One region of the Rhizobium sp. RAF56 genome, then DNA from elsewhere that is predicted to be linked to it. Evidence: predicted binding sites of a transcription regulator. Region 1 holds the regulator's gene; each other region holds the start of a gene.

The links. Region 1 encodes LexA, which represses DNA repair genes until DNA is damaged. Its sites were predicted from a motif close to TGTTCNNNNTGTGTTCNG; they were not measured.
Region 2: a site for LexA is predicted at 1,685-1,702, ahead of AB4048_RS17610 (ATP-dependent helicase). Genes of this name have one in related genera too.
Region 3: a site for LexA is predicted at 1,313-1,330, ahead of AB4048_RS07265 (DNA polymerase IV). Genes of this name have one in related genera too.

The regions. Positions count from the first base shown of each region.
Region 1 is NZ_JBFRDU010000003.1:100,295-103,571, reverse strand. It holds gene AB4048_RS03740 (ComEC/Rec2 family competence protein) at 1-1,409, shown strand, start outside; gene lexA (transcriptional repressor LexA) at 1,403-2,119, opposite strand; gene AB4048_RS03730 (VOC family protein) at 2,435-3,277, shown strand, end outside.
Region 2 is NZ_JBFRDU010000020.1:44,920-48,196, reverse strand. It holds gene AB4048_RS17620 (OmpA family protein) at 1-249, opposite strand, end outside; gene AB4048_RS17615 (flagellin N-terminal helical domain-containing protein) at 396-1,397, opposite strand; gene AB4048_RS17610 (ATP-dependent helicase) at 1,754-3,277, shown strand, end outside.
Region 3 is NZ_JBFRDU010000006.1:168,193-171,469, reverse strand. It holds gene AB4048_RS07265 (DNA polymerase IV) at 4-1,308, opposite strand; gene AB4048_RS07260 (GNAT family N-acetyltransferase) at 1,457-2,044, shown strand; gene AB4048_RS07255 (hypothetical protein) at 2,034-2,684, opposite strand; gene AB4048_RS07250 (DUF3572 domain-containing protein) at 2,687-2,995, opposite strand; gene AB4048_RS07245 (response regulator) at 3,126-3,277, shown strand, end outside.

The DNA.
Region 1 (3,277 bases):
ACGCGCTCAGTCTCTTCGCGGGAGTGGCGCAGGCGCGTCCGATCAAGAAGTTCGCGGCCGTTGGCGCACTTATGACGGTGACCGCCTACTATCTCATTTCCGGATTCGGCGTTTCGGCCGAGCGCGCCTTTGTGATGATGGCGATCATGCTGGTGGCGGTCCTGCTCGACCGGCCATCCGTCAGTCTGCGAAACGTTGCGCTGTCAGCAATCGTCATCCTGGCGCTATCGCCGTCGGAGGTGCTCGGGGCGAGCTTTCAAATGTCCTTTGCCGCGACGCTCGCCCTCGTCTCCGGCTACAGGCTTTGGACAAGGCGGGCCAGTCGCGAGCGCACGATCATTCCGTTGCCAACCCCTTGGCCGATCAAAGCGGCCGGGCGCTTCTTTGCCGGAATTGCGATGACCTCGCTCATCGGCGGGGCCTCCACGGCGATCTTCTCCATCGAGCATTTTCACCGGCTGGCGACATACGGCCTTGTTGCCAATCTGGCGGCGATGCCGATCGTCTCCGTCATCGTCATGCCGGTCGGCATGCTGGCGATGCTATTGATGCCCTTTGGCTTGGATGCCGTACCTTGGAAGATCACCGGCTTGGGCCTCGATGCGGTGATTGCGATCGCGAAGACCGTCGCAGCCTGGGGCGGGAACGTGCCGTTCGCCCGGCTGCCGCCCTGGCTGTTCCCCGCCGTCGTTGCCGGCATCCTCCTGATGGGGCTTCTGCGGACGCGCCTCCGGCACATTGGAGTGCTGCTCATCGTTGCCGTCGTCACACTATCCGCTGCAATACCCGGCCGGCCGCCTCCCGATGTGATGATCGCGGAGGACGGCGACCTGGTTGCGCTCTGGCGAGATGGCCGCCTGGCGCCCAATCGGGAACGGCCGCCGGATTTCATTTTCGAGCAGTGGCAGCGTGCGCTGGCAATCGATGCGTGGCAGCCACCACGCATGCTCGGGGACATGTTTGCTCTTCCGCGTGCCAGCAAGCGCCAGGGTCGGGTCGCGCTGGATGCCGCGCAACGGCAAATCGTCCGTCAGGAAATGGAGCGGGCGCTGGATGTGGTCCCAGATGGCGGGTTTGCCTGCAACGGACGGGAGTGGTGCGCCGCACTGCTGTCGAATGCACAGATATTGATCACCATCAACCAAGCCGCCTATCTCGGTCCTGCCTGTGATACCGCCGATATCGTCGTCACCCCGGCGAGATTGAAACTGGACCGTTGCCGCACCGGCGCCCGGATTTTCAGCGCCACGAGCCTAAGACGCTCGGGATCGGTGGAAATCGATGTCGGCTCGGGAAACCCCATCGCCACGACAGCATTCGATGGAATCGCGAGAGCCTGGAACATCCACCGAGCCTATGACTGGCGTTCGGGAACGTTCAAGACGGACCCCGATTTCACCGCTCAGTGATAACGGCGAATGAGCCCTACCAGCTTGCCCTGAACTTTCACGCGGTCCGGCCCAAAGATGCGGGTCTCATAAGCCGGATTGGCGGCCTCGAGTGCAATTGAGGCACCCTTGCGTCGGAAGCGCTTCAACGTAGCCTCTTCGTCGTCCACGAGAGCCACGACGATATCGCCGGGATTGGCGGTGGAGCCATTGCGAATGATCACCGTGTCGCCATCGAAGATCCCGGCCTCGATCATCGAATCGCCTTTGACCTCCAGCGCGTAATGTTCACCGGAGCCCAACATGTCGGCGGGTATGGCGATATCATGGGTGTTGTTCTGTATGGCCGAGATCGGCACGCCGGCTGCGATCCGTCCCATCACCGGAACGGAAACCGAATTGTTGCCGTTGTCGGCGGTTTTTGTCGCGGCGGGCGCTACCGGCTGCGGCTTTCCGAGGCTTCCCTCGATGACGCTCGGCGAAAACCCGCGCCGCGGCTGCATGCTGGGGCTGTAGGCCTCAGGCAGCTTGATGACTTCGAGCGCTCGGGCCCGGTTCGGAAGCCGCCTAATGAAACCGCGCTCCTCGAGCGCGGTAATGAGCCGATGGATACCGGACTTAGACGCCAGGTCGAGGGCGTCTTTCATTTCATCGAAAGAGGGAGGTATGCCGGATTCCTTCATTCGCTCGTGAATGAAAAGTAGCAGTTCCTGCTGCTTGCGAGTCAACATTGTATGAGGCCCCAATCGTGAAACAAATCCAGAACGGACACTATATGTTCCATATGTGTTCCGCAAGTGCTTAAATTTTCGTGAAGATGGTCGCGCTGATGATGAATTTCACCTTCGCATGCTCGATTGGTGCCGCCTGCGGGCGTTTCTCGCGGTCTCTTGGCACACGCGGTCAGAAATCTTGGCGGGCAAGTCATCAATCCGATTCGGAGTATCGGTGTTGCCACCGCAGCCTTTGGGCTTGAAACGGGTCGCGGAAAGGCGCAAACGCTACCACACGTGAAGGCTTGAGGAAGACGATTGAGGGAGCAGGGCATGAGCTCGTCGCCACATCCGCTTGACCATCTGGTGTTGCCGACAATGAGCATTGCCTCGGCGCGCGAGAGGCTGGGTAAGCTTGGCTTTACGGTCGCAGCCGACGCGCTTCATCCCTTCGGAACGGAAAACGCCTGCGTATTCCTCGCCGACCAGACTTATCTTGAGCCGCTCGGCGTTGCCGATCACGAGCGAACCGTGGCGAGCGCTGCCGAAGGTAACGTTTTTACGGCGCGCGACCTGGCTTTTCGGTTCCGGCAAGGGGAAGAGGGCTTCTCCGCCATTGCGTTCGGTACGGCCGACGCAGCGGCCGACGACAAGCGATTTCGTGCAAATGCGATTTCGGCCGGCCGGCTGCTCGAGTTTTCGCGGCCAGTGCGCATGCCCGACGAGACGCAATCGGTGGCGGGCTTTCGCTTAGCCTTTGCCGCGGACCTGCGCGCGCCTGATTTCCTTGCTTTTTGCTGCGAGCGGACCAATCCTCTTCCGTCGGACCGCAGTGCGCTGGAGCGGCATGCCAACGGCACCACCGGCATGGCCGAGGTAACGCTTTCCACTCGGGATCCTAAAGCCTTTGCCGGCTTCCTCTCGCAGGCCTGCGGCGGCGCCAAGGTTCAAGAACATTCATTCGGGCTGTCGGTTCAGACGGCAAACGTTCGCCTGGCCGTCATGACGCCGCAAGCGCTCGAAGCCTTCTATGATCTCAGGATCGCCCAGACGGACCCGGGTTTGCGCGCAAGGGCGATTCTCTTTCGCGTCCGCGATCTTTCCGTGACAGCGGCGCATTTGACTGCTAACGGCGTGACCCACACGCGCGCGGGCAATCGCATCGTCATCAAGGCA
Region 2 (3,277 bases), on a different contig from region 1:
CTGCTGGTCCATGTAATTACCGATCGAGCCGCCGGCGAGCGCGCCGATGCCTGCACCGATCAGTGCGGCGTTGCGCCGTCCGACCGGCGAGCCGCCGACCGCAAGCCCAGCCAGTGCGCCGAGGCCAGCACCGATCGCCGCCCCGCCTGCCGTATTGGATACTTTCTGCTGCCCGGTAAAGGGGTCGGTCGTCGTGCAGGCGCTGAGATAGGCAGCCGAAACGGCAAGGAGGACAAATTTCTTGAGCATGGATTGATGATCTCCGGAAGGGGCTTTTTTCAGAGCAGAAATCAAGGAATACGGCAATATGATGAATCGCCATTTTTTTCGTATGGACGATACGTCACGGCGTTTATCGCCCGAACCCCCGCTTTCTCAGTCAAATCCTCGCCAAATCAATGAATGTTCTGGAAGAGCTGGCGGATCGTGTCGTAGCTCGCATTGGCGATCGACAGCGATTGCAGTCCGAGCTGCTGCCGCGTCTGGAGCGCCGCCAGGCGCGTTGAAACCTCTTCCATGTCGGCATCGACGAGCTTGCCGACACCTTCCGTCAAGCTGTCGCTCAAGTCCTGCGCGAAGTTCTGCTGCAACTGCACGCGCGTTTCCATCGAACCGAAAGCCGAGCCGATTGTGGTCAGCTGGCCAAGCATGGCGTCGACCACGCTCAACATGTCCCTGACCTGTCCCTGCGTCGTCGTGCTGTCGAGCGAAATCTCCACCTGCCCGGCCGTGTTGCCGTTCTTGCTGGCGAGGAGCACGTAGTTCTGACTGGCGCCCACGGCCGTTGCAAAGGCATCGGAAGTCAGCACCCCATGGCCGCCGGTGCCGCTTGCCAGGTCGTCGATCAGATAGCCCGCATCCTCGGGCGTGATGGTTCCGCTCGGAGGCGCGTCGCCCTTATAGGTCAGCCAGCCCATCGAAATCGTGCCGTCGCTGTAGCGGATGAGCGAGGCCGGAATTTCCTTCGGTTTGTTGGGATCGTCGTTGCCATCAAGCACGACCCAATTGTCGCCGTTGAAGCTCGCCGCCTCACCGACGCTGCGCAACTGGTCCTTCAGCTGCGCGATGTCTTCGTTGACCTTGACCTTGTCGACGCCGTCCTCGGTCGCCGCCACGAGCTTTGACTTGATCTGGGAGACGAGGTCAGCGGCGTTGGTGATGCTCGTCGACGCAATATTGACGGTGGCGGCGGCCATCCCGAGCGCATCCCGCACGGCCGACAAGGCGAGCGTATCGGAACGGGTCACGGTCGCGATATGCCAATAGGCCGCATTGTCCTTGGCGCCGGCGACCCTCAGGCCGCTCGAGGCCTGTTGCTGCGTCCTGTTAAGACTGCTCTGGGTGCTTCGCAAAACGGCAAGCGCCACCGCCGACGCCGGTCGCAGAAAAATGCTCACGATGGATACTCCGAACGCAGATACGCAACAAAACGCAACAACTACAATTAGATCGAACCATTTCCGCATGCCCGTCATGGACGCGGGCCGATTGAATCGGCAAAGATGAATCCAGGAAACACAGACTTGAATTCAAGGGCGGTTACGGCCCCAATCATTACCAACCATATTTAATAAAGGCATAACAAAACGAAGCCAGTTACCATAAAACTCAACACTTTGCCGCCTCCCTTTGCTGCCGATAGTTTTGGCGTGAAGGCGCTTCCATCCGTGAAAAACACTGGGTATGTGCACTTTTTGTTCACGATCGCCGCGATCCTTTTGCCTTTCGACCCCGAATCACTACATTGAGCCGCATGACCATCGGAAACGACGACATCCCCTTCTTCGACGAGGAACCGGCGCATCTCGAGCCCAAACGCCCGGCGCCTCTGCCTGGGAATGCGGGGATCGGCGGCGGGATTGCGGCGCGCGCCATGGCCGCCCGCAACGGCGCTCGGCTGGATTATCTCGGCGGCCTCAACCCCGAACAAAGGGACGCTGTTGAAACGCTGGACGGGCCGGTCCTCGTGCTCGCCGGCGCCGGCACCGGCAAGACGCGTGTGCTGACCACCCGCATCGCCCATATCCTCGCGAGCCAACGCGCCTTCCCCTCGCAGATTCTTGCCGTCACCTTCACCAACAAGGCGGCGCGCGAGATGAAGGAGCGCATCGCGCTGCTCGTTGGCGGCGCGGTCGAAGGCATGCCGTGGCTCGGCACTTTCCATTCCATTGGCGTGAAGCTGCTGCGCCGCCACGCGGAACTCGTCGGTCTCACCTCCGACTTCACCATTCTCGACACCGACGACGTCGTCAGGCTCATCAAGCAGCTGATCCAAGCCGAAGGGCTGGATGACAAGCGCTGGCCGGCCAAGCAGTTCGCCGGCATGATCGATACCTGGAAAAACAAGGGGCTCGGCCCCGCGGACATTGCCGAAGGCGATGCGCGGGCCTTTGCGAACGGCAAAGGACGCGAACTTTACGCCGCCTACCAGGCGCGGCTGAAGACGCTGAACGCCTGCGACTTCGGCGATCTGCTGATGCATCCGATCGCCATGTTCCGCAAATATCCTGACGTGCTGAAGGACTATCACGGCCGCTTCCGTTATATCCTCGTCGACGAGTATCAGGACACCAACACCGCGCAGTACATGTGGCTCAGGCTTTTGGCGCAGCGGCCGAAGGGCGAGCCGCAGAATGTCTGCTGCGTCGGCGACGACGACCAGTCGATCTACGGCTGGCGCGGCGCCGAGGTGGACAACATCCTGCGCTTCGAGAAGGACTTCCCGGGCGCCAAGGTTGTCAAACTGGAGCGCAACTATCGCTCGACCGAGCATATTCTCGGCGCCGCCGCATACCTCATCGCCCACAACGAAGGGCGCCTGGGCAAGACGCTGTTTACCGAACGCTCAAATCCTGATGACGCCAAGGTACAGGTGCACGCCTCCTGGGACTCCGAAGAGGAAGCACGCGCGATCGGCGAAGAGATCGAGCAGCTGCAGCGGCAATCGCATAAGCTGAACGACATGGCGATCCTGGTGCGCGCATCCTTCCAGATGCGCGAATTCGAAGACCGTTTCGTCACGCTCGGCCTCAACTACCGCGTCATCGGCGGCCCGCGCTTCTACGAGCGCCTCGAAATCCGCGATGCCATGGCCTACTTCCGGCTCGTCTGCCAGCCGGCCGACGACCTCGCCTTCGAGCGCATCGTAAACACACCGAAGCGTGGCATAGGCGACACCAGCGTGCGCGCGTTGCACAACTATGCCCGCGCCCGCGACATCCCCATGCTTGCTGCCGCAGGCGACATGGTGGAAACGGACGAGTTGACGGCCAAGGCG
Region 3 (3,277 bases), on a different contig from region 1:
CCGTCAGACTTCCTTTCGGCCACCTCTGCCATTGCCGAAGGTGTAGCCGGTTTCGACGGTCTTGTTGCCGAACTTTTCGCGCAGTTTGTCCATGGCCGCTTCGGCGGCTGCCCGGCGACCAGCCTGTTCGTCGATGAGGTCGCGCGGGTCGGCGCGCGCGGCGTCGCTGAGATCGGTGACGCCGATGCCGATCAGCCGGAACCTCGTTCCGTCTGTCTCGTTTTCGAGAAGCCTGAGCCCGGTCCGGAAAATACGATCGGCGAGCTGCGTGGGGTCGTCCAGGCGGCGGTTGCGGGTGCGGCTTTTGAAATCGGCGGTCTTGAGCTTCAGGACGACGGTGCGGCCGGCAATCTCGCTGCGCTTCAAGCGCCGGGACACTTTCTCGGAAAGGTCGCGCAGGATCGGGACCAGGTCCTCATGGCGAGAGATATCTTCGAAAAAGGTCGTCTCGGCCGACACGCTCTTGGCGGCCTCGTTGGGATGAACGACGCGGTCGTCGATCCCGCGCGAGAGCCGGAACAGCCTTTGCCCCATGACGCCATAGCGACGCATCAGGTCGCCTTCCTCCATGGCCTGCAACTGACCGATCGACCGGATGCCGTGGCTTTCGAGCGTCGCGGCAAAGGCTTTGCCGACGCCCCAGATGATGGTTACGGGACGGGCGGCGAGGAATGAAAGCGCTTCCTCCTGCCCGATCACCGAAAAGCCCCGGGGCTTCTGCAGGTCGGAAGCGACCTTCGCGAGAAACTTGCAATAGGAAAGCCCGACAGAAACGGTTATCCCGATCTCCTGCTCGACCCGCCGGGCGAACTTCGCAAGGATCCGGGCCGGCTTGTCGCGGTGCAGCCGCTCCGTGCCGGCAAGCTCAAGAAAAGCCTCGTCGATGGAGAGCGGCTGCACCAGCGGCGTTAGTTCCTGCATGAGCGCCCGCACTTCGCGGCCGACGCGAACGTATTTCTCCATGTCCGGGCGAATGACGACCGCCTGCGGGCAGGCCTCAAGCGCCTTGAACATCGGCATGGCGGACCGAACGCCGTGAATGCGCGCGATGTAGCAGGCCGTCGAAACGACGCCGCGCTTGCCGCCGCCGATGATCACCGGCTTGTCGGCAAGCTCCGGATTGTCGCGTTTCTCGACCGACGCGTAGAACGCATCGCAGTCGATATGCGCAAGCGTCAATCGATCGAGTTCCCGGTGGTAGACCAGGCGCGGGCTGCCGCAGGCGCGGCAGCGTTGCCGGACCGTATTACCTTGCTCGCTCAGGCAATCGCGGCAGAAGCCGGGAATCGTGTCACGCTCGGTTGTCATGAATGAGAACAAATGTTGAACATCTGAAGATTACGCCCTAAGCTTCTGAGTCTCAAGCTAGCGCATGACCCTTTAAATCGGAATCAATCCAATGAAAGGATTATGCCCAAGCTCATAGTATGGCAGCGGCTAAAGCGGGAGGAGTTCGTTGGATATCGATCTGCGTTTTGAAGCGGTCGACGCTGCGCACTGGCCGGATTTCGAGAAGCTGTTCGGTCCGCAGGGCGCTTTCTACGGCTGCTGGTGCGTTGCATTGAGGCTGCCGCACGCGGTTAGAACGAAGATGCCTCCCGAGGAGCGTAAGGCCCATATCGAGGCGCGGATCATGGCCGGCCCGCCGCCGGGGCTGCTGGCCTATGATGCCGACGATCCTGTCGCCTGGCTTCAGGTCGGACCCCGGCATGACGTACCGCAATTCAATTCGCCGCGGACGGTGTCGCGGCCGCTCGACGAAGGCGATGCGCACGATCCCTCCATATGGGCGGTGAGCTGTTTCTTTCTGACGCAGAAGCTGCGAGGCAAGCGTCTCAGTCACCGGCTGCTGCGCGGCGCAATCGATCATGCCCGCGCCTCGGGCGCCCGCTATCTGGAGGCCTGTCCGATCGATCACGCCAAGCAATCGAAATCTGTGGTCCTTTGTGTCGGCGCCACGCCGATCTTCGATGCGGCGGGTTTCGAGACGGTGGCGCTTCGCAAGGATGGCAGGCCGCTCATGCGTCTGGATCTCATGGCATGACGCCGCCGATGTGGGCACGCAGCAACCGTTCGGCCTCCGTCCAGTCCGCGGCGGCGCTGATACCGGCGGCCGGAGGCGGCGCCAGTGCCCGGAATTCGGCGTTGGCCATCATCGTAACGAGAAGGCAATGAGGAACATGCTCGCGCACGGAAAGGAGGTTGCGTTGAATATCGTCCAGGAAAGCAACCGGCAGCGGACGTTTGCCGTGGAGCGCGGAGACGACCGGTCCCTTCGGCGCTTCCGTGGCGATCATCGGGAAACGGAGGTCGAAACGGTCGAGAAGCGCGCGCCGCGTCGGCTGGTGGCGCGGCGGCATGGCGGTGAGAAAGACGATATCGGCATCCCCGGAAAGGGCGGCCAGCGTTTCGGCGGCGCGTTCCACTGGCGACTGCCAGCGGTCCTGGGTGGTGAAGAACAGCTCCTGAAATTCCGCGATTACGGCTTCGTCGGCCGCGCTTCCGTCGACGAGCGAGACGATGTTTCCATGCAGCCGAAACGAGCGAGGCAGAAGGTCATGGCTGTTGGCGCGCAGGAACGCGGTGAACGGGTTGATGAATTCGAGGACGACCTCGTCGATGTCGCAGACGATCAGCGGTCTGTCTCGAAGCGAGACACCGGCAAGATGCGATGTGTCGTTCATAATCAGTACTCCCCGGACCCCAGGCCGGGCGTCGAAAAATGTGCCGAAGCGGCAGCGACTGCCTCAGGCGGGGTGCCGGTCGCTTCGCAAAACGCCATCAAGGTCGGCTCGTGATTCATGAGGAAATCGAGCATTCCGCCGAGAAAGCCGGGATCCGCGACAGCCGTGCGAACCTGCGCTGGCGTCACACCCGTAAGCGCCAGAAAACGCCCGAACATGTCCGCGTCATTGGCGAGCCATCCAAGAACGGCCACAGCTATTGCCTCGGGGTCGGCAGCATTTTTTGTCAGCTTCTTGAAGTTGCTTTGCATTTGTTCGAATAAGTTACCTTTTTTTCAACCAAATGCCGGTAGCGTTACGGTCGTGAATTTAAGGAATCGGCCTCTTCGTGACCATATATTGCCGGTATACGGTTTCAAGGCCGCTCCCAAGGATAGTGTGATGCCAAAGCAGGTGATGATTGTAGAAGACAACGAGCTCAACATGAAGCTCTTTCGCGATCTGATCGAGGCGTCAGGTTATACGACTATTCAGACCCGCAATGGCATGGAGGCGCTGGAACTTGCCCGCAAGTATCGGCCCGACCTTATCCT